4 regions of the Sagittula sp. SSi028 genome follow, and region 2 is predicted to be linked to each of the others. Evidence: riboswitches for the same ligand, from Rfam matches in the RefSeq annotation. Region 2 holds a riboswitch; each other region holds the start of a gene.
The links. A riboswitch is a leader RNA that binds a small molecule or an ion and turns the genes downstream of it on or off. The one in region 2 is predicted to bind cobalamin.
Positions count from the first base shown of each region.

Region 1: linked by a shared signal. The riboswitch ahead of ACN5AZ_RS00115 (DUF4198 domain-containing protein) and the one ahead of ACN5AZ_RS07440 (DUF1636 family protein) in region 2 are both predicted to bind cobalamin.
Region 3: linked by a shared signal. The riboswitch ahead of bluB (5,6-dimethylbenzimidazole synthase) and the one ahead of ACN5AZ_RS07440 (DUF1636 family protein) in region 2 are both predicted to bind cobalamin.
Region 4: linked by a shared signal. The riboswitch ahead of ACN5AZ_RS02175 (hypothetical protein) and the one ahead of ACN5AZ_RS07440 (DUF1636 family protein) in region 2 are both predicted to bind cobalamin.

Region 1 is NZ_JBLZNC010000001.1:19,781-24,958, forward strand. It holds gene cbiQ (cobalt ECF transporter T component CbiQ) at 1-628, opposite strand, end outside; gene ACN5AZ_RS00105 (cobalt ABC transporter permease) at 628-1,197, opposite strand; gene cbiM (cobalt transporter CbiM) at 1,194-1,805, opposite strand; gene ACN5AZ_RS00115 (DUF4198 domain-containing protein) at 1,812-2,597, opposite strand; cobalamin riboswitch at 2,727-2,927, opposite strand; gene dusA (tRNA dihydrouridine(20/20a) synthase DusA) at 3,192-4,211, shown strand; gene ACN5AZ_RS00125 (calcium-binding protein) at 4,442-5,178, shown strand, end outside.
Region 2 is NZ_JBLZNC010000003.1:261,954-267,131, forward strand. It holds gene ACN5AZ_RS07425 (cobyric acid synthase) at 1-369, opposite strand, end outside; gene ACN5AZ_RS07430 (YrhK family protein) at 431-691, opposite strand; gene cobO (cob(I)yrinic acid a,c-diamide adenosyltransferase) at 768-1,391, opposite strand; cobalamin riboswitch at 1,427-1,649, shown strand; gene ACN5AZ_RS07440 (DUF1636 family protein) at 1,754-2,167, shown strand; gene cobW (cobalamin biosynthesis protein CobW) at 2,171-3,223, shown strand; gene cobN (cobaltochelatase subunit CobN) at 3,270-5,178, shown strand, end outside.
Region 3 is NZ_JBLZNC010000005.1:247,373-252,550, reverse strand. It holds gene ACN5AZ_RS11890 (Lrp/AsnC family transcriptional regulator) at 151-609, shown strand; gene ACN5AZ_RS11885 (GMC family oxidoreductase) at 685-2,271, shown strand; gene bluB (5,6-dimethylbenzimidazole synthase) at 2,279-2,950, opposite strand; cobalamin riboswitch at 2,994-3,172, opposite strand; gene mscL (large conductance mechanosensitive channel protein MscL) at 3,255-3,680, opposite strand; gene ACN5AZ_RS11870 (YtoQ family protein) at 3,879-4,328, opposite strand; gene ACN5AZ_RS11865 (glutaredoxin family protein) at 4,400-4,669, opposite strand; gene ACN5AZ_RS11860 (GcvT family protein) at 4,760-5,178, opposite strand, start outside.
Region 4 is NZ_JBLZNC010000001.1:454,373-459,550, forward strand. It holds gene ACN5AZ_RS02150 (SspB family protein) at 1-210, opposite strand, end outside; gene ACN5AZ_RS02155 (DUF4345 family protein) at 301-657, opposite strand; RNA gene ssrA (transfer-messenger RNA) at 746-1,098, opposite strand; gene ACN5AZ_RS02165 (hypothetical protein) at 1,309-2,133, shown strand; gene ACN5AZ_RS02170 (replication-associated recombination protein A) at 2,201-3,496, shown strand; gene ACN5AZ_RS02175 (hypothetical protein) at 3,493-3,795, opposite strand; cobalamin riboswitch at 3,918-4,122, opposite strand; gene ACN5AZ_RS02180 (hypothetical protein) at 4,267-4,686, shown strand; gene ACN5AZ_RS02185 (MotA/TolQ/ExbB proton channel family protein) at 4,683-5,178, shown strand, end outside.

The DNA of each region.
Region 1 (5,178 bases), on a different contig from region 2:
CGATGGCCCGCACCATCATCATCCCCACAAGGTAGCCGAAGCTGCGATAGCTGTGCCAGTTCGTGCCGGGGCGAAACCCGCGCACGCGCATGGCAGCGCGCAGGCGCAGGTATTCCTCGCGCAGCACTTCGATGTAGCGGATGGTGAACATCAGCAACAACACCAGCGTCTCTGGGCAGCGCAGCCGGTGCAGGGCATGGCCAAGGGTGACCGGCTCCATCGAGCCGACCAGAACCATCAGCGACAGGATCACCGCATTGGCCGTCAGCGCGATTTCCACCGCCCGCCAAAGGCCCTGCCAGCTCGCGGGCAGCCCCCATAGGGTAAACATCACATCGCCGGGCATGGAGAACGGCATCAGCACCAGCATGAACACAATGAACCCGTCCATCATGGCCATGCGCCGCAACGTGCGCCCCACCGGCATACGGGAAACTCCCAGCAGGCCCAGTGCCACGCCAAAGGCCGCCAACAGCGCGGGAAGGCTGTGAAGTGCGACCACCACCACGGCAAAGACGCAAGCTAGCACAATGCGCAATCTGGGATCGAGCGGTGCAATCAGCCCGCTGTGGCGCGGGGTGGCCACATGGGACAGGGTCGCCTCGGCATTGCCCAGAACATGCGCCATCAGCCGTCCACCTTGCGCCGTGCGGCGATGTAGAAGCCCAGACCGAACAGGCCAAAGATATAGCCGATGCCGCCCAATATGGTTTGCAGATCGTTGCGCTCCTTATAGGCCGCGATTTCACGCCGCAGGGGACGGATTTCCGCGCGCACGGCCTCGGCCACGGCGCGGGTTTGCGCCTCGGTCAGCGGGGCCGCGTCGGCGGTTTGGAGGGGAGAGGCCGTTTGCACGGGCGTGACCGGGACCGGCTGCCCCAGAATGGCGGCGACCTCTTCGGCGGGCATGATCACCTCTGCCACATGGCCTGCGCCCAGATCGGCATAGAACCTGTGGGCGGTTGCCTCGGTGGGCCGGAAGGTGAAAAACCCGTCAGCGTCGGTCACGGTCTCGCCCAGAACGCGCCCGTCAGGGGTGGTAACGGCCACAGGGGTGTCGGCGGCCATGGTCCCGTTGGAAAAGCCCAGTTCGCCCTCGATCACGTCGCCAGAGGCAAAGACCCCGGCGATGACTTTATGGGCCAAGGCGGGCAGGGGCGCGCAAGACAGCAGGGCAATCAGAGCGATATGTTTCAAACGCTGACCTCGCGGGCGAAAAGCTCTGGCTTGACCTTGCGGCTGAGAAGCACGGCAAAGCCTGTCAGCGCCGCCTCGATCACCATGACGGGAATATGCGCCACAAAGACCAGACGCGCGGCGGGCAGGAATTCATCCCCCGACAGTGCCAGCGACAGCGCCACCATCGCGGTGGTCACCGCAATGGCACATGCCCCGCCAAGCGCGCCCCAGACCGCGCCCTGCACTGCTGTGCCCCGTCCGATCAGACGGCCAAACAGCAGCCCGACCAGAACGGCAGGCAAGGCAATGTTGACCGCGTTCACCCCCAGAACCGTCAGCCCGCCAAAGCCGAAGAACACCGTTTGCAGCAACAGCCCGACAAACAACGCCGGAAAGGCGGCCCAGCCCAGCAGCAGCCCCGCCAGCCCGTTCAGCACAAGATGCACAGAGGACGGACCAATCGGCACATGGATCAAAGAGGCCACAAAGAAAGATGCCGACAGAACCCCGGCTGTGGGAATGCGTTCCAGATCTAGGGCGCGCAGCCCCACGGCCACGCCACCTGCGGCGGCAAGTGCGCCCGCGATCACCACCGGATTGGACAGGGCTCCGTCGACGATGTGCATTCCGCGTTACTCCATGTCCCAGGCGCGGATCCAGATGACCGCATCCTGGCTTAGGTCTTTGCCCTCGTATTCGGTCTCTGGGCCCGATCCCAGCGCGGCAAAGCCCCAGTGACCGGCCTTCGGCACACCAAAGCTGAAATACCCGTTCGCATCAGAGATCGCCACGACAGATCCGCCGGGCATAGGCGACACGGTCGGCTGGGACGCAGCGGAACTGTCCATGTCCGGCTCGGCGGCCATGTATTCGATCTCGATCTCGGCACCGGCAACGGGCTGGCCTTGCGACAAAACCTGACCCGTAAAGGTGGAGCCCGCGATCACATTATAGGGTTTGTTCAACGGCAGGATCTCTGTCGGCAGGCCGACAGGCTGATCCCAATCGGTGGGTAGTTGGTTGCGGTTCAAAAAGGCCTTGGTGAACTGCTGGATGTAGATGTCTTCGGACGCCTCGTAGTAGGGCTGCGGCTCTGTCACCAGCACGTAGTCGCCGGACCGTTTCACCGGCACATGGCCCAGAAAAGCAGAGGCTTCGTTGTCCGCGCCTTGAAAGGTGATCGGCTCCAACCCCGGCAAAAGATCGGTCTTCTCGCCGTTGTGGATCATGTAGAACGCCTGCGGCAGGGCAAGCTCCATCACATGGCCGTTTTCAAACGGATGCCAAAACACCAGTTTGACCGGCACGTCGCCGGGCCGTTCGATCAGGGTGTCCGTCGTGTATTCCAGCAGGAAATGCGCCTGCGCAGTTGCGGGCAGGGCGGCGGCGAGCAGACCCGCCAAGGCAAAGTGTTTCACGTCCAAGTCCTTGTTCCGGCGTGCCATCCCCGGCACGCATGCGTGAACGACATCAGGGGACCTCAGACACATCCTGCCTGCAACGGCAGTCGTATCCGGCGCGCACCCCGACGCCAACGATACCCCCGTTTCCACAGGGGGCTATCCGGCAGGTCTCCTGACTTGCGGGTCGACGCATTTGGCTGGCCTTCCCGGGTGTGACCCAGTGGCATGTCAGCCGTGCTCGCCGCTTACAGTTGCGGGGGCAGTTGCCGCATTGGCCCAACGGGCCGCACGGCATTCCCTATTGCTTTCGGGGGTGAACCCGAAACCGGACATGCGACACCTTTGCCAGATGCGCGGCCTGTGGGTCAACAACAGATCAGCGATTTTGCCGCAGCGGCGCCGGTTTGGGATGCCAGTGGCGCTACGCTTTCGCAAGCGGTCATGACATGTTAGGCGGGGCCTCCTATGTACTAGGGCGGGGCCTAGGGCGGGGCCGCGCGGTTCCCTTGATGATTGGGCGCATCTGTCCGGGATGCACGAATGCGAATGGTTGCATTTGCCCCTGAATGCGAGGCAATACCGCCGCCATATTCAAGGATGACGGGTCAGATGACCAAGCACGCAGATCAAACCAAACCGATGTCGGCTAACATCCAACGCGCCGCTCGCCTCTCCGTCGCACCCATGATGGATTGGACCGATCGGCATTGCCGGTATTTTCATCGGCTGATGTCGCGCAACACGTTGTTGTACACCGAGATGGTGACCGCGCCTGCATTGGTGCGGGGGGGGGCGTTGCACCTGCTGGACTACAGCCCGCAGGAGCATCCCATCGCCTTGCAGCTTGGGGGGTCTGATCCGCAAGAGCTGGCGCAGGCGGCGCGTTTGGGGGCGCAGGCCGGTTATGACGAGATCAACCTGAACTGCGGCTGTCCGTCGGATCGGGTGCAGTCGGGGACTTTTGGTGCGATCCTGATGCAGCATCCGCAAACGGTGGTCGATTGCGTCACCGCGATGCAGGACGCCGTGGATGTCGAGGTGACCGTCAAATGCCGCATTGGCGTGGATGATCAAACGCCTGAGGATGTCTTGCCCGATTTCCTGTCCCGCCTGCAGGCAGTGGGTTGCCAGCGGGTGACGGTGCATGCGCGCAAGGCGTGGCTACAGGGACTGTCGCCCAAGGAAAACCGCGATATTCCACCGCTCGATTACGATCTGGTGCGGCGCATGAAGGCCGAATTCCCTGCCATGCATTTGTCGATCAACGGCGGGATCACCACGTTGGCGCAGACGCAAGCGTTTCTGGATGATGGATTGGATGGCGTCATGATCGGCCGTGCGGCCTATCACCAGCCATGGGATGTGCTGGGAGGGGCGGACAGCCTGTGGGGGGAGGCGCCCGCGCAAAGCCGCGCCGAGATCGTGGCTGGCATGCTGCCCTATATCTCGGATCATATTGCGCAGGGCGGACGTCTGCATCAGGTCACGCGGCATATGTTGGGCCTGTTCGCAGGCCAGCCTGGTGCGCGCAAATGGCGCCAGATCTTGTCGACGCAGGCCCAAGGGCCGGATGCGCGGATCGATGTGCTTGAGACCGCGCTGCAAGCGGTCCTGCAAGAGGCGGCGTAGTCGAATCAAATCCACGTGCAGATTGTTTTTTCGCACCCATGCGAAACAATCCTTGAGTAACCTTTGATATTGTCGCCGCTTTTGACGGCGCAATGGCGCTTGCACCGACGTCAGACAGAAAACACTGGTAGAATGTACAGTTTTAGGCAAAACTTTGACAACGTTGCCTTACTTTTGCCGTGGGTTACTATTCGGGGGACTGTTTAATGCTACTTTTGACTTTGCTGCCAATGATGCTGTTGGCTAGCATCGGGGACCTGTGGGACGGGTCCGATGATGACAACGACGACGATGACGGTCTGCCGGATCAGGGTCCTGATCTGGATATGCCCGACGTCGGAGATGACGTTATCGATGATGGCGGCGAGGATACGGTTGACGATGGTGATGTCGTCGACGAAAACCCGATCCCGGACTTGCCTGTTGAGGAAGAAGAGGACGCGCCGCTTCCGGGCGAACTGGTCTTTGGCACGGACGCCGACGATTTTGTCGAGCTGACCGATGGCTCAGACCGGTACAACGGTCTTGAAGGCGATGACATCATCAATGGCGCCTCTGGCGCCGACAGGCTGGATGGCAACATCGGCAATGACACGGTTGTGGCCGGGCCCGGTGATGACTTTGTCTATGGCGGCGAAGGCAACGATGAACTCTACGGCAACGGCGGCGACGATACGCTGCAAGGCAATGCCGGAAACGATGTGCTGTTTGGCAACCTTGGCGAAGACAAGCTGGTCGGCGGCGACGGCAACGATGCGCTGAGCGGTGGATCGAATGACGACAAACTGGTCGGGGATGCCGGTCAGGATACGCTGGACGGCGGTGACGGCAACGATGTGCTGAAAGCGGGCGAAGGCTCTGACCTGCTGCTGGGCGGGGCAGGTGACGACACGCTAGAGGCCGACGAAGGCAATGATACGCTGGACGGCGGGCTTGGCGCCGACGTGATGCTGGGCGGTGACGGATC
Region 2 (5,178 bases):
CGCTTTCAGGCGGTGGAAGCTGTCCATCACATGCGCCATCAGCTGCGGCTTCAGTGCTGCGTAATCGCGCGCGCGCACTGTGGCCAGACGCTTGCCCTGCACGATCACCTGACTGCCCACATCGGTTTCCGGTTTCAGCAGGACGGGGTTCATATCCACCACAGGCTCCAGCCCGCAGGCCCGCGCCTGCAAGGCCTGCGCCCGCCCGATCTCGCCCCCGTCAGCGGTCACGGCGGCGTTGTTGGACATGTTCTGCGGCTTGAAGGGGGCGACCGACAAACCGCGCCTGCGCGCCGCGCGACACAGGCCCGCCACCAGCACCGATTTGCCCACGTTGGACCCGGTCCCCTGCATCATCAAAGCTGGCATGGCGCGCCCCTCCCGTCATCAATCCGAGCGGTGATACGCCCGCTCGCCCGCAACAACAAGATCAGCCATCATCCCCGGGCAGGGGCAGTTGCGCCAGATGATATTCGCGGGCAAAGCGCGAGGCGGGCTTGGCCACAAACAGGGCCGAGCCGATCACGAACAACCATGTGGCCACGGTCTGCGTGCTGTCCCAGAAAAACAGAACCGACCCCACAAGAAACGCGAGCCCCGCAAGAAAATCGACCGTGGTGTAAAGCCGTTCGTAAAAGCCATAGACCTCCTGGTGCTTTGGCGTGGCGTCGTGCAGATCGGTGTTGAACATGGGGCGGCCTCTCGTCTGTGTCGCGACAAAGCTAGCCCGTGACGGTTCACGGGCCAGCGCGCCGCATCAAAGCGGCTTAAAACTCCACACCTTTTTGTGCTTTGATCCCGTCGCGGAAGGGGTGTTTGACCAATGTCATCTCGGTCACCAGATCGGCGGCTTCGATCAGTTCGGGTTTGGCGTTGCGCCCGGTCAGGCAGACATGGGTCATCTCGGGCTTTTGATGCAGCAGGAAATCGACCACCTCGTCGATGTCGAGATAATCATAACGCAGCGCGATGTTGATCTCATCGAGCAGCACGAACCGGATCTCGGGATCAAGGATCTGTTGCTTGGCGATCTCCCAGCCCTTTTGCGCGGCGGCGATGTCGCGCTCCTTGTCCTGCGTCTCCCAGGTGAAGCCCTCGCCGGAGATAAAGAACCGGCATTCTTTGGCGAAACGGGTGCGGATCATCTCGGCCTCGCCGGTGACCCAGTTGCCCTTGATGAATTGCACCACGGCGCAGGGCATATCGTGGGCGATACACCGCAGGATCATGCCAAACCCGCTGGAGGATTTGCCCTTGCCCGGTCCGGTATGGACCATGATCAGGCCTTTTTCCTCGGTCTTGGTGGCCATCATGCGGTCGCGCGCGGCCTTGATCTTTTTCATCTTCTCGGCGTGGCGGGCGGCGTCGGCCTCTGTCACATCCTTTGTCATGGCGCGTCCTTTCCTTGACAAGAGCCGGTGTTCCGGCGCATCTGCCTTTTGCTGGTGCCTGTCTCTAACAGGTGAAAAGGGAATGTGCAGCCTCGATACGCGGGGTCAAGCACAGCCGCCCCCGCGACCGTGACCGGAAAGGGTCCGAACCACTGATGCCCGCGACGCGGCGTCGGGAAGGTCGGGCACCGTTTCGGCCTTGATCCCAAGGCCGTTGTTCCGCAAGCCGGGAGACCTGCCAGCCGCCGTGACACGGGCACGGGCAATTGCAACCGGGCGGGGTGATCCGGGGGAGCATGCGGGGCCGTTTTCGCAATGGCCAGCAATCCCCTTGCCGCGCGCCGACAACGAATGAGGACGCCATGACCGACACGGTCATCGAAGCCGCCAAGGACGCAGAGAACCGCGCCACAGCGCCTGTCGAACTGCTGGTCTGTGTGAAATGCCGCGGCCAGTCCGAGGTGCCCGCCGACGACCGCCGCCCCGGGCAGGCGTTGTATGATGCGCTGACGGGCGGTGATATCCCCGCAGGCGTGCGCGTGACGGCGGTGGAATGCCTGCAAAACTGCGAGGCCGGCTGCACTGTGGCCTTGCGGGGCGGGGACCGCTGGACCTACGTTTATGGCAATCTCGACGACGCGGCCCATGCGCCGATGCTGCTGGACGGCGCGGCGCGCTATCACGCGACGACGGACGGGCTGATCCCGTGGCGCGAACGTCCCGACCATTTCAAGCGCAACTGTGTGGCGCGTATTCCCCCTGCGACAAAGGACTGACCCATGACCGATCTTGCAAAACTGCCTGTCACCGTGATCACGGGCTTTCTGGGCTCCGGCAAGACCACGCTGGTGCGCCATCTGATGCAGAACCCGGGCGGCAAGCGTCTGGCGGTGGTTGTCAATGAATTCGGCGATGCGGGCGTGGACGGCGACATCCTGAAATCCTGCGCCATCCCCGATTGCCCTGCCGAGAACATCATGGAGCTGGCGAACGGCTGCATCTGTTGCACCGTGGCCGATGACTTTATTCCCACCATCGAGGCGCTGATGGCGCTGGACCCGCGCCCCGAACATATCCTGATCGAAACCTCCGGTCTGGCGCTGCCCAAACCGCTGCTGAAGGCGTTCGACTGGCCCGATATCCGCTCCAAGATCACGGTGGACGGCGTGATTGCGCTGGCTGACGCCGAGGCCGTGGCCGCCGGTCGCTTTGCCCCCGATGTGGCGGCGGTGGACGCACAGCGCATCGCCGATGACAGCATCGATCATGAAACCCCGCTGTCCGAGGTGTTCGAGGATCAGATCTCCTGCGCCGACATTATCCTGCTGACCAAGCCTGATCTCGCCGGGCCAGAGGGCGTGGCGCGTGCTAAAGAGATCATCGCAGCCGAGGCCCCCCGCCCGCTGCCCGTGGTCGAAGTCGCCGAGGGCGTGGTGGACCCGCGCGTGATCCTCGGGCTTGAAGCGGCGGCAGAGGATGACATGGACGCCCGCCCCAGCCATCACGACGGCCACCACGATCACGAACATGACGATTTCGATTCCATCGTGGTCGAGCTGCCCGAACAACAAAGCCCCGAGGCGCTGGTGACGGCGATCGAACGGCTCGCCAACGAGCTCAACATCCTGCGGGTCAAGGGCTACGCCAGCGTGCAGGGCAAGCCGATGCGCCTGTTGGTGCAGGCGGTGGGGGCGCGGGTGCGCCACCAATACGACCGCCCCTGGGCCAAGGACGAGCCGCGCCGCAGCCGCGTTGTGGTGATCGGGGAGCATGACGACATCAAGGTCGCCGAAATCCACGCCATCCTCGGGGCAGAAACCGCGCCTGCGTAGGGTGGGTTTTCAACCCACCTGCCGCCGAGGTTGCTAAGGGCATCCCATGCACGTCATCTTTCGCGAAAGCCACGGGCTCGAAGAGACCGACACACCACAGGATCTGGGGCAGACGCCCGCGGATCTTGTGGTGCTGTCCTTCTCTGACAGTGATCTGGGGGCCTTTGCCGAGGGCTGGCGGCGCGGGGGTGGCCCGGACGGCCGCATGCCCACGCTGCGGCTGGCCAATCTGGCGGCGTTGAAACATCCGCTCTCCGTCGACACCTACATCGAACAGACGCTTGCGGGTGCAAAGGGCATCCTGATCCGGCTGATCGGCGGGGTGCCTTACTGGTCCTACGGCCTGCAGCAGGTGTTTGCGCTGGCGCAGGCGCGTGGCATGGCTCTCGCGGTGCTGCCCGCCGACGGGCGCGAGGATACGCGTCTGGACGACTTTTCCACCCTGCCCAAATCCACCCTGCGTCGGCTGCAGCATCTGTGCGACAGCGGCGGCACCGTGGCGGCACAGGCGGCCTTGGCGCAGCTTGCGCTGGCGGCGGGGCTGTATGCGGGGCCGGTGATGGGGGCCAAATCCCTGCCACCGCATGGCGTCTGGTCTCCGGACACAGGCGCGGTGCTGCCGGATCTTGGAGCACAGGATGCCGCGACCGATCAACCCGTGGCGCTGGTGTTCTACCGCTCCTATCTTGTGGCGGCGGATCTGGACCCGATCCGCGCCTTGGCCGCCGAGTTCACCGCTCGGGGCCATGCGGTGCACTGTTTCTTTGTCCCCTCGCTCAAGGCGCCTGAATCCGCCTGTTGGCTTTACGGCCAGCTCACCGCGCTGCAACCGGCGGCGATCCTGAACGCCACGGCGTTCTCCGGCAAGGGCGCGGATGGCACCACGCCGCTGGATGCGGTGGATGCGCCGGTCTTCCAATGCACGCTGGCGACCTCCACCCGCAGCGCCTGGGCCGAGGCAGAGCGCGGCCTGTCGCCCGCAGACCTCGCCATGCATGTTGTCCTGCCAGAGGTCGACGGATCACTGGCGGGTGATGTGGTATCCTTCAAAGAGCCGGGCACGCGCGACCCGCATCTGCAATTCGCCCGCTTTGCCCATCGCGCCGACCCCGCGCAGGTGGCGGCCCTGGCCGACCGCGTTTGCGCGCGGCTTGCACTGGCCAAGCAGCCGGTTCCCCAGCGGCGCGTCGCGCTGGTCTTGTCGACCTATCCGGGCAAGGACTGGAACATGGGCCATGCGGTGGGGCTGGATGCACCGGCCTCCGCGCTGGCCATCCTGTCCGACCTGCGCGCGGCGGGCTATGACGTGGGTGCCGCGCCCGATGATCTGCCGACCGCATTGCTGGCGCGCGATCTGCGCTGGCCACTGGCGGACTACCGCACAGCCTTGGCCCGGCTGCCAGAGCGTCTGCGCGCCGATCTGCAGGCCGCTTGGGGCGCGCCCGAAGACGACGCACTGGTGCAGGACGGGGCCTTTGCCTTTGCCGCGCTGCAAACGGGGCAGGCCATCGTGGCCTTGCAACCCGAACGCGGCACACCGGCCACGCGTGACGACGACTACCACGACGTCAGCCGCGTGCCCTGCCACGGCTATGTGGCGTTTTATCTGTGGCTGCAGCAACAGGCCGATGCGCTTGTCCATGTGGGCGCGCATGGCACGCTGGAATGGCTGCCGGGCAAATCCGTGGCCCTGTCACCGGACTGTTGGCCGCGCGTGCTGACCGGCGACATGCCGGTGCTTTATCCCTTTATCGTCAATGACCCGGGCGAGGCGGCGCAGGCAAAGCGGCGGCTGGGCGCGCTGGCGCTGGGCCATGTGCCGCCGCCTTTGGTGCAATCGGGCACACCGGACCGGCTGGCCACGCTGGAATCGCTTCTGGACGAATTTTCCAACGCCGACGGGCTGGACCCACGCCGCCGCGACCGCCTGCAAAGCGCCATCCGCGACGAGGCGC
Region 3 (5,178 bases), on a different contig from region 2:
GTAGCCGGCGCATCCCGCGCCAACCGTTGTGCTTTGTCCCAAAAGCTGCCACGGAACGCTTGCAAAGGGGTCCGAATATCGTTCACCATTCGGCAGCGGGACGCGGGATCCTTCGACTTTAAAACGCTTTGGCCGGAGAATTCTTCGCAAATGATACTAGACGAGACAGATCGGCGTATTCTTCGGGTGCTTCAGCGCAAGGGTCGCATTTCCAATGCCGACCTGTCCGAAGAGGTCAACCTGTCCGCATCTGCCTGTCACAGGCGGGTGCAACGGCTGGAGACAGAGGGCTACGTGCGCGATTATGTGGCGCTGCTGAATGCCCGCAAAATGGGCCTGCCCACCACTGTATTTGTCGAGATCACCCTGTCCACGCAGGCCGATGATGTGCTCGACGCCTTCGAGACTGCGGTGCAGCGGGTGCCTGCTGTTCTGGAATGTCACCTGATGGCGGGCACAGCGGATTACATCCTGAAGGTCGTGGCCGAGGACACAGAGGATTTTGCCCGCATCCACCGCCAATACCTGACGCGCCTGCCCGGTGTGGCGCAGATGCAGTCCTCCTTTGCGTTGCGCACCGTGTTCAAGACCACCGCCCTGCCCGTCTGATTGCGCAAACCGCTCTTGAGCCATGGGCGATCTGCGGCTTTACTCCCCCGACGTCAGGAGGAGGAGGCGCACCCGATGCAAGGCACTTGGGATCATATCGTCGTGGGCGCAGGCAGCGCGGGCTGTGTTGTGGCGCGCAGGTTGGCGGATGCGGGACGGCGGGTGCTGCTGCTGGAGGCCGGTGGCCGTGACAACTACCACTGGGTGCACATCCCGATGGGATATCTGTATTGCATCAACAACCCGCGCACCGACTGGTGCTTCAAAACCGAAGCCGAGGCCGGTCTGAACGGGCGCAGCCTGCTGTATCCACGCGGCAAGGTGCTGGGCGGCTGTTCGTCGATCAACGGCATGCTGTATCTGCGCGGTCAGGCGGCGGATTACGACGGCTGGCGCCAGATGGGGCTGACCGGCTGGGGCTGGGATGACGTTCTGCCCTATTTCAAAAAGTCCGAAGACTACGTCGATGGCCCGTCGGATTTCCACGGCGCAGGTGGCCCGTGGCGGGTGGAAAACCAACGGCTGCATTGGGATGTGCTGGACGACTGGATTGCGGCCGCCGAAGCCACGGGCATTCCCCGCACCGATGATTTCAACACTGGCGATAACGAGGGCGTCGCCTATTTCCGCGTCAACCAACGCAAAGGCTGGCGGATGAACGCCGCCAAGGCCTTTCTGCGAGGCGCCCCCGAGGGGCTGTTGCGGGTCGAGGCACACTGTCATGTCAAACGGCTGATGATCGAAGAAGGCCGTGCCGTGGGTGTCATCGTCGACCAAGGGGGCAAGACGCATGAGCTGCGCTGCGCCTCCGAGGTCTTGCTGTGCGCCGGTGCCATCGGATCGCCGCAGATCCTGCAACTCTCCGGCATCGGTCCGGCAGACCATCTGGCTGAGCACGGCATTGCGCCGCTTTATGATGTGCCCGATGTTGGTGGCAACCTGCAGGACCATTTGCAGCTGCGTTGCTCATGGCGTCTGACCGGCGCGAAAACGCTGAACACTCTGGCCGGGTCGCTTTGGGGCAAGGGGCTGATCGGCATGGACTATATGTTCCGGCGGCGTGGGCCGATGTCGATGGCACCATCGCAGCTTGGGGCCTTTGCCCACTCGCGCGAGGGGTTGGCCAGCGCGGATCTGGAATACCACGTGCAACCGCTGTCGCTGGAGGCGTTTGGCCAACCGCTGCATGACTATCCTGCGTTGACGGCCTCGGTCTGCAACCTGCGCCCCGAAAGCCGGGGCAGCGTGCGACTGCGATCGGGGGATTACCGCGACGCGCCGCGTATCGCGCCGAACTATCTGTCGACCGAGGGGGACCGCCGCGTTGCCGCCGATGCCATCCGTCTGACCCGCCGGATCATGGGGCAGGCGGCGCTGGCGAAATACGCCCCGCAAGAAATCAAACCCGGCCTCACCTACCAGACCGAGGCCGAGCTGGCCCAAGCTGCGGGCGACGTGGGCACCACGATCTTTCATCCCGTTGGGACAGTGCGCATGGGGGCTGACGATACCGCACCACTGGATGCACAGATGCGTATGCGCAGCGTCGGCAACCTGCGGGTCATCGACGCCAGCGTGATGCCGCGGATCGTGTCCGGCAACACGAACTCCCCCACGATCATGATTGCCGAAAAGGCCGCTGATATGATCCTGACCGAGTGATCGCCCCCTACCAGCGTTCCTCGCGGATGTGGTCATCCAAAGACGCCTGTCGCGCCCAGCCGCGCGCGGCAAGCTCTGGCCCGTCAAACAGATCGCGCACATGCCCGACGCAAAGATAGGCCACGATCTCCACATGGTCGGGCAGATGGAACAGCGGGCGCAGCTCGGCCTCGTCAAAGATGCTGACCCAACCGACGCCGATGCCTTCGGCGCGGGCGGCCAGCCATAGGTTCTGCACCGCGCAAACCGTGGAATACAGATCCATATCGCGCTGGTGCGTGCGGCCAAGCACAACCTCGCCCCCGCGCGCACGATCACAGGTGACGACGATATTCAGCGGGGCCTGCTCGATGCCCTCCAGCTTTAGCGCGGCATACTCCGACCGGCGTTCCGGCGGGAACATTCCCTGCGCTTCGGTATTGGCGCGGGCAAAGGCTGTGTGCACCCGGGCGCGGGTGTCCGCATCCCGCACTAGGATGAAATCCCACGGCTGCGACAAGCCCACAGACGGCGCGCGGTGCGCTGCCATCAGGATGCGGCGCAAGACCTGCGGGTCTATCGGGTCGGGCAGGAATTCATTCCGGACATCGCGGCGGTGCGCGATCACATCGTAGACAGCCTGTCGTTCGGCATCGTCAAATATACGCGCCGTCACAGGCGCGGGTCTGTCCAAAGACATCGCGGGGGTCCCTCCCAAAGGCCAGCGCCTTGCGTGGTCCAGACGCAAGGCCATGCCGTCAGGCCGGTCTTCTGGCTTCGGATCCTCCGTGACAGACGCCTTCCCGGTTGCCCAGTGGCCTGTGTCTGTCCGTCCCCGTTACAGCGGCGGGCCCGCGCCGGTTTCCCACCGGCTTCCCGATTCTCCCCCGCATGCGGGGGCACCTGACACCTCATGAGATGCCAAATAAAAGACCCCGAGGCAATCCATGCCACGGGGTCAACACTGACTACACTACACAGTCACTTGTTACGCAGACGCGGGTTTAGCGCGTCTTCAGGCTGTCACGGATTTCCAGCAGGACATCCAGTTCCGACGGGCCGCTGGGCACTTCGGGTGCCACATCGTCGGGCTTTTCGGCGGCGGCTTTGACGCGGTTGACCATCTTGACCAGCATAAAGACCACAAAAGCGATGATCAGGAAGTTAATGATCGCCATAACGAAACGGCCAATTGCAAAGATCGGGGCACCGGCTTCTTCGGCCGCCGTGATCGAGGCATAGGTTTCACCGTTCAGCGAGTAGAACCAGCCGCTGAAATCGATGCCGCCGGTGAACAGCGCGATGATCGGGTTGATGATATCGCCCACCAGCGATGTCACGATGGCGGTGAACGCCGCACCGATGATAATACCCACGGCCATGTCCATGACATTGCCTTTGGCGATAAAGTCTTTGAATTCGTTGAGCACGTTACTTTCCCCACGTTCCCGCCCGGCTTGGCACCGGATCGGACTTGTTATTTTCCACGTGAGGCAATGTATCGCAGCTTCGCGGGAAAAATCCCGTGGGAAAAGCAGGCGGAGTTTCCCTCCGCCCGCAACTGCGTCAATTTAGAGACTGTTGAATGATGCCTGCAGGTGGATGTCACAGGCAGGCACGGCCCGTGTTTACTGCGGCAGCGCGCCGGTCAGGACGTATTCAAGGATCTGAACCACCTGCTGGGGTGTGCGGGCGACGGCAAGGGCGGCGGCGTCCACTTCCTTGAGCGCGTGATCATGTTCCTCGGGCTGCAGGATGATCAGCGATTTGCCCAGCGCGGCCGCCATGCCCGCGTCAAAGGCGGCGTTCCATTGCTTGTACTTGTCACCAAAGCGCACAACGACCACATCCGCGTCTTCGATACCCTTGCGGGTGCGGATGGCGTTCACCTGCGCGCCCAGACGGTCGTGCCAGAATTTCTTGTCCTCGGCGCCAAGGATGGCTACGCCGCAGTCATCGCTGGCCGCGTGATCTGTCACCGGCGCGCCAAACGCGATGTCCAGCCCCTGTGCACCCGTGGTGATCTGCTCGCGCCAATCGGTGTGGATTTCTCCGGACAGGTATACGTTCAGCGTCATGTCTTTGCTCCTTGCGGCTTTGGCCTTGGTTGCGACAGGTGTAGCCCGCCATCCCCGCGATGCAACCGCAGTTACCGCTGCCAGAACCGTTTGCCCTTGGGTTTCTGCGCCTTCAGATGCGCGCGCAAATCGGTGTAGCCGCCGATTTTCACCCCGTCGATAAAGATCAACGGCGTGGTGGCCACGTGGTGTTTGTCCTTGAAGGCATCCGTCGCCGCGCGGGTCCGCAGAACGTGCTCCTCGATCTCAAAGCCCTCTTTGCGCAGCAGATCGCGGGCGGCGATGCCGTAGCTGCAGGTGTATTTGGGCAATTCCATCCGGTGCAAAACGGCTTTGGGCATGATCGTATCCTTTTATGTCCGCCTTATAGATCGAAAACGGGGCCTGCCTGCGCAAGCCCCGCCCCATCACGTTTGCGCCAATGGCGCGGCTTAGCCGTCCAAACGGATGGTCGCGTTTTTCGGATCATAGGGGCTGTCGCACGTGACGACTGCGTCCCACAATTCGTCGAGGATCTTGACCTTCAGCTTGGTGCCTTCGACCGCCAGTTCGGGTTTCACATACCCCATGCCGATGGATTTTTCGAAGGCCACCGAATAGCCGCCCGACGTCAGGCGACCCACCCGCTCGCCCTCGGGCGTATACAGCGCCTCGCGGCCCCAAGGGTCCGCATCCGATGGCCCGTCGATCAGCAGTGTGCAGCATTTCGACCGGATGCCTGTCGCCTCCATCGCCGCTTTGCCCGCGAAGTCCTTGGACAGATCGATAAAGCGCGGCAGGTCGGCCTCTGCCGGTGTCGCGTCACGGCCCAGTTCGTTGCCAAAGGCGCGGTAGGATTTTTCCTGTCGCA
Region 4 (5,178 bases), on a different contig from region 2:
ATACCAGTTCTGCATGACCACCGTCATCTCGCCGGGATAGCGGTCGGTGAGCCAGTCTGCGATATCGACCTCCGGGTGGTGGGTGTCGAAAGTGATGAAGAAGTGGTGATCGCCCGGCAATCCATTCTGCGCCACATCGGTGAGCACTTCGTGGATCAGACCGCGCATGGCGCGGTGCATCAGTTTGCCGTAATCGATACTGTCGGACATGTTCGGACCTTTAATTGCTTGGCGTCACCATATTGGATTTGACACAGAACAAAAGGCCCGAAACGCAAGGCTCGCGGCGGGAAAGGGTGATCACGCGGGCCAGTTTGCCCAGATCAGCCAGATTGCGGGCAGTGCTTCCAGTGCGAACCACGCCAGCGCTTTGGGCTGGGGCGGTGCGTCGCGCAGCATCGACAGCGTCCGACCGGTCGCCGCACCCGCATAGGCCACGCCGAGCATGGCGTAGGCCCAGCCCGCGCCGGTGACCAGACAGACCACGCCCACAGCGACAAACAACCCACCGGCGGAGGCGCGCAGCTCGGACAGGCCCATGGTGGTATCACCGACCTTTAGGTCCAGCGCATCTGCGGCATAGCGTGGCGCAATGAACCCGATGGCCCCAAAGGCAATGGTCATCAGGGCGATTAAAATGTTGATGATCTCGGTCATGTGGCTCTCCGCTTTGACCAGCAGATAGCGGGCCGGTCGCGCAGATCAACGCGGCCAGAGCGGGTTGGTTCATCACGATGAGGGGGGAAGTGCAGGTTTCTGTTGCCAGGTACCTGCGAACCCCGCCTTACGCGGCTAGGCGCAAGGACTTAAGATTTCGATTCCTCGAACTGCTTACGCAGCCAGAGCAACCGGAGCACGATTGTCGTTTGCAATTGTACTTTTTGAACCGATAACGGTGGTATCTCACCGAAGCAAAGCTACATCTTTACGCGTTCGTCGATCCTATTTCGGCCCCATGATCCCGCAAACGACGAGATATATGGTGGAGCCGCCGGGTACCGCCCCCGGGTCCGATCCGTTTATTACATGCGCGTTTATGCCCATAGTCCCCGAAGGGACAGGATTGATATAGGCGGGGGCAGCGGGAATGCCAAGGGGGTGCATGGGGATTTTATTGCGCAATGAAGGTCTGGTTGATGTGCTAGCTTTGCTGAGAGTTGTAACCAATTGTTAACGAATAAGAATGCAGTGAGGTCGCGGGCGGCGAGGCGACTGGGGGAGACTTTTTCTGTGCGCACAGCTCAGCTTCCCCCTGTAACCGCCTAATTTACATGTTTATTCATCAAATTTCACGCCAGAGGTCACGTCATGGTCGCAGAGCTTTGCATTCACACTTTGTCTACGGGGATATCTCGGAGCCTGTGGCAAGGCGATCTGCATCTTGAAGCACCGAACTGGTCGCCGGATGGCCGCAGCCTGATTGTGAACGGGGACGGGCGGCTTTACCGTTTCGATCTAGACACCGAAGCGCTGACACAGATCGATACCGGACGGCATGACCGGTTGAACAATGACCACGGCCCGTCGCCGGACGGGACAAAAATTGCCTTTTGTGACAAGGTGGATACCGGCAAATCCTGCATCTACACATTGACGCTGGACAAAGGCTCCGTGGACCGGATCACGCCGAATGTTCCAAGCTGGTTTCACGCCTGGTCGCCGGATGGGCGCCGCATGACCTATACCGCCGTGCGTGACGGGCAGTTCGGGATCTTCACTTGCGCCGCCGATGGACGGGACGAGCGCTGTCTCGTCACATCGGCCCATCACTATGACGGACCGGATTACACCCCCGATGGGGCGTGGATCTGGTTCAACAGCGCGCGCGGCGGGCCCGCCTCGGACCTGTGGCGCATCCGCACTGACGGGACTGGCCTGCAACAGATGACGCACAGCGACCGCGTCGAATGGTTTCCCCATCCAAGCCCCGATGGCGCTCATGTGCTGTACCTCAGCTATCCCGAAGGGACCCAAGGTCACCCGTTCGGCATGGACGTCGAACTGCGGCTGATGCCGGCGCAGGGCGGTGCCCCCGTGACAATAGAAAAACTGTATGGTGGGCAGGGCAGCCTGAACGTGCCGTGCTGGGCACCTGATGGTCACGCCTTCGCCTATATGCGGTATCACCGCTGATCCGCTTCCCATTGTGGGCCACGGCCGCTTTGCGATAGACAGGCGGCACAACCACAGGAGCCGCTGAATGGATCTTTTCGATGCCGCACCGTCGGACCGTCGCCGACCTTTGGCGGATGTGCTGCGCCCGACCACATTGGACGAGGTGATCGGGCAGACCGCGCTGGTGGCCGAAGGGTCGATCCTGCGGCGGCGTGTGGCGGCGGATGCGGTGGGCAGCGTGCTGCTGTACGGCCCGCCGGGCATTGGCAAGACCTCGATCGCGCGCGCCATCGGCAATATGCTGGGCAAGGAGTTCCGCGTGTTGCACGCCGCCGGTGTCCGTGTGCAGGACATTCGCAAGATCGCGGACGAGGCGCGCATTCGCCCGATCCTGATGTTCGTCGACGAGGTGCACCGCCTGTCCGCCACCCAAGCCGACGACCTGCTGACCATTTGCGAGGAAGGCACCACGGATTTCATAGGCGCGACCACGGAAAATCCCTATCACGCCATTCCCAAGGCGTTGATTTCGCGGTCTCAGGTGCTCAAGCTCGAACCGCTGACGCTGGAGGATATGGTGCAGGTGGTGCGGCGCGGTTTGGCGCATCTGTCCGCGCAAGGCATTGATATCGCGCTGACCGAGGCGCAGATCACCCTGATCGCCGGACGGTCGGGCGGCGACGCGCGACGCGCGCTGACCACCTTGGAAAGCCTGTCCATCGGTCATACGGGTGCGGTCACAGAGGCGATGATCGAAGAGGTCTATGCCGCAGCGCCGGTCAATTTCGACCGCACGGGGGATCAGCATTACGACATCACCTCGGCCTTTATCAAATCCATGCGCGGCTCTGATCCCGATGCCACTTTGTACTGGCTGGCGGTGCTGGTGCATGCAGGGGAAGACCCGCGCTTTATCGCGCGGCGCATCATGATCCACGCGTCGGAGGACATCGGGCTGGCCGACAACACCGCGCTGCAAACCGCCGTTGCCGCCGCCGAGGCGGTGGAGCGTGTGGGCTATCCGGAGGCGCAGATCATTCTGGCCCATGCGGCGCTACATATTGCCCGCGCGCCCAAATCAAACGCCGCCTGTCGCGGGATCGGGGCTGCGCTGTCCTATGTGCGCAGCCACCCGCAACTGTCGGTGCCCTTGCATCTGCGCGACGCCCATTATGCGGGGGCCAAGGCCTTGGGGCACAGCGGATACCGCTTTCCGCATAAGGACCCGCGTGGCTGGGTCGAGCAGACCTATGTGGAGGGCGTGCCGCGCGGCGCGTTCTACCAAAGCGATGCCCGCGATGCGGCAACCTTTGAAAAACGCGCCGATGCCCATTGGGAAAGCGTCACAGGCCAGCCCGCGCCGCGCACCTTTGACGACTAAAGCTGCAGCCGCCGTGCCCGCGCCCCGCCACGCCGTTTGGGCGCGGTTTTGACCATAGGCAACGGGCGGAGCGGCTGCTGAATCGACAGCGACAGCAGGCGGCAAAACACAGCCACCGCTGGCGAGGCCGGGGCCAATGGACGCGCAACTGCCCGCGCGCGCCGTGCCTCGGCAAGGTAGTCGGCGCAGGCGGGCAGGGCGCCCAGCCATTGCATATACCCCATCTGCCCCAGATCACGCGCCTGATCCGGAGGCAGCACCCCCACATCGAGTTTCGTCAATGTTTGTTCCAACTGCATCGCGCCCTCCGCGCCAAGAACGGGGGGCCACGAAGATGCTTCAGGCAAGCCGAACCGTGGTCAGCCACCGTCGCAATCCGTTGGGCCACCCGCCCGAACATCAAAATTGCTGCACCCGATGCGACGCATGAGGTGGAGATGGCAGGTCTCCTGACTTGCGGGTCGTTGCGCGTCCGAACCTTCCCGGACCGATGGTCCAGTGGTTGTCTCGGGGCGCTCGCCGCTTACAGTTGCGGGGGCAGTTGCGGCATTGGCCCGTTGGGCCGCACCACATTCCCTTTTCAGCCCGCCCCTGAAGGGCAAGGCACCATCGCGGCAACTCTGCCACGGTCGCACAAACCTGTCCAGCGCCGCATATCCGAGCGTTTTAATAAACTAACCTTGACGCCCGCCACAGGGCTGGTATGCGCGTATCCATGTAGCAAGCATGCAATGCCAGCCACCTCATCAATATTCCGACCGGAGGACGCCATGGCCCTGCGCATGACGCTTGCTGGGTTTGCCTGTCTTTGCGCCACTTCGCTGGCCGCCCAAGAGGACGCCACAGGCAAGCTGACCATTGAACTGAACGCCGCCACCTCTGAGGAGGCGGGCTGCAAGATGAGCTTTCTCATTCTCAACGGCCATGACACGGCCATCGATCAGGCGGTGTTCGAAACCGTGCTGTTTGACGCCGAGGGCGGCGTTGACCGTCTGACGCTGTTCGATTTCGGCGCATTGCCGCCGCTGCGCCCGCGCGTGCGTCAATTCGTGGTGGGCCAGACCAGCTGCGAGGATCTGGGGCAAGTGCTGTTCAACGGGGCGCAAACCTGCAGCGCCGAAGGCGACGCGGATCTGTGCACCGATGGCCTGTCCGTGTCGTCACGCATCGGGATCGAGGTGTTGGGATGATGGATCTGGTGGTGAATACCTACACGCGGATCGCTGATCTGGGCGGGCCGGTTGTGGTTTTGCTCTGCGCGCTGTCGGTCGTGGTGCTGGCGGTTGTTCTGTATAAACTGTGGCAGTTTGCGTCCGCAGGCGTGGGCCGTCACCGCGAATTGGGCGCGGCGGTGGCCGCTTGGGATCAGGGCGACTGCACCGCCGCGCGCGCGCATCTGGGCCGCTCGCGCAGCTATCTGGCCCCTGTGGTCGATATGGCCATGACAGGGCAGACCGATGGCGCACGGCTGGAGGCCGAGGCCGAAACCCGCTTTGCGCGGTTGGAGCGCGGCTTTCGCCTGTTGGACAGCGTGGCGCAGTTGGCCCCGCTGCTGGGTCTGTTCGGGACCGTTCTGGGCATGATCTCGGCCTTTCAGGCATTGCAAGAGGCCGGAAGCCAGGTCGATCCGTCCATTCTGGCCGGCGGCATCTGGGTCGCACTGCTGACCACTGCGGTTGGTC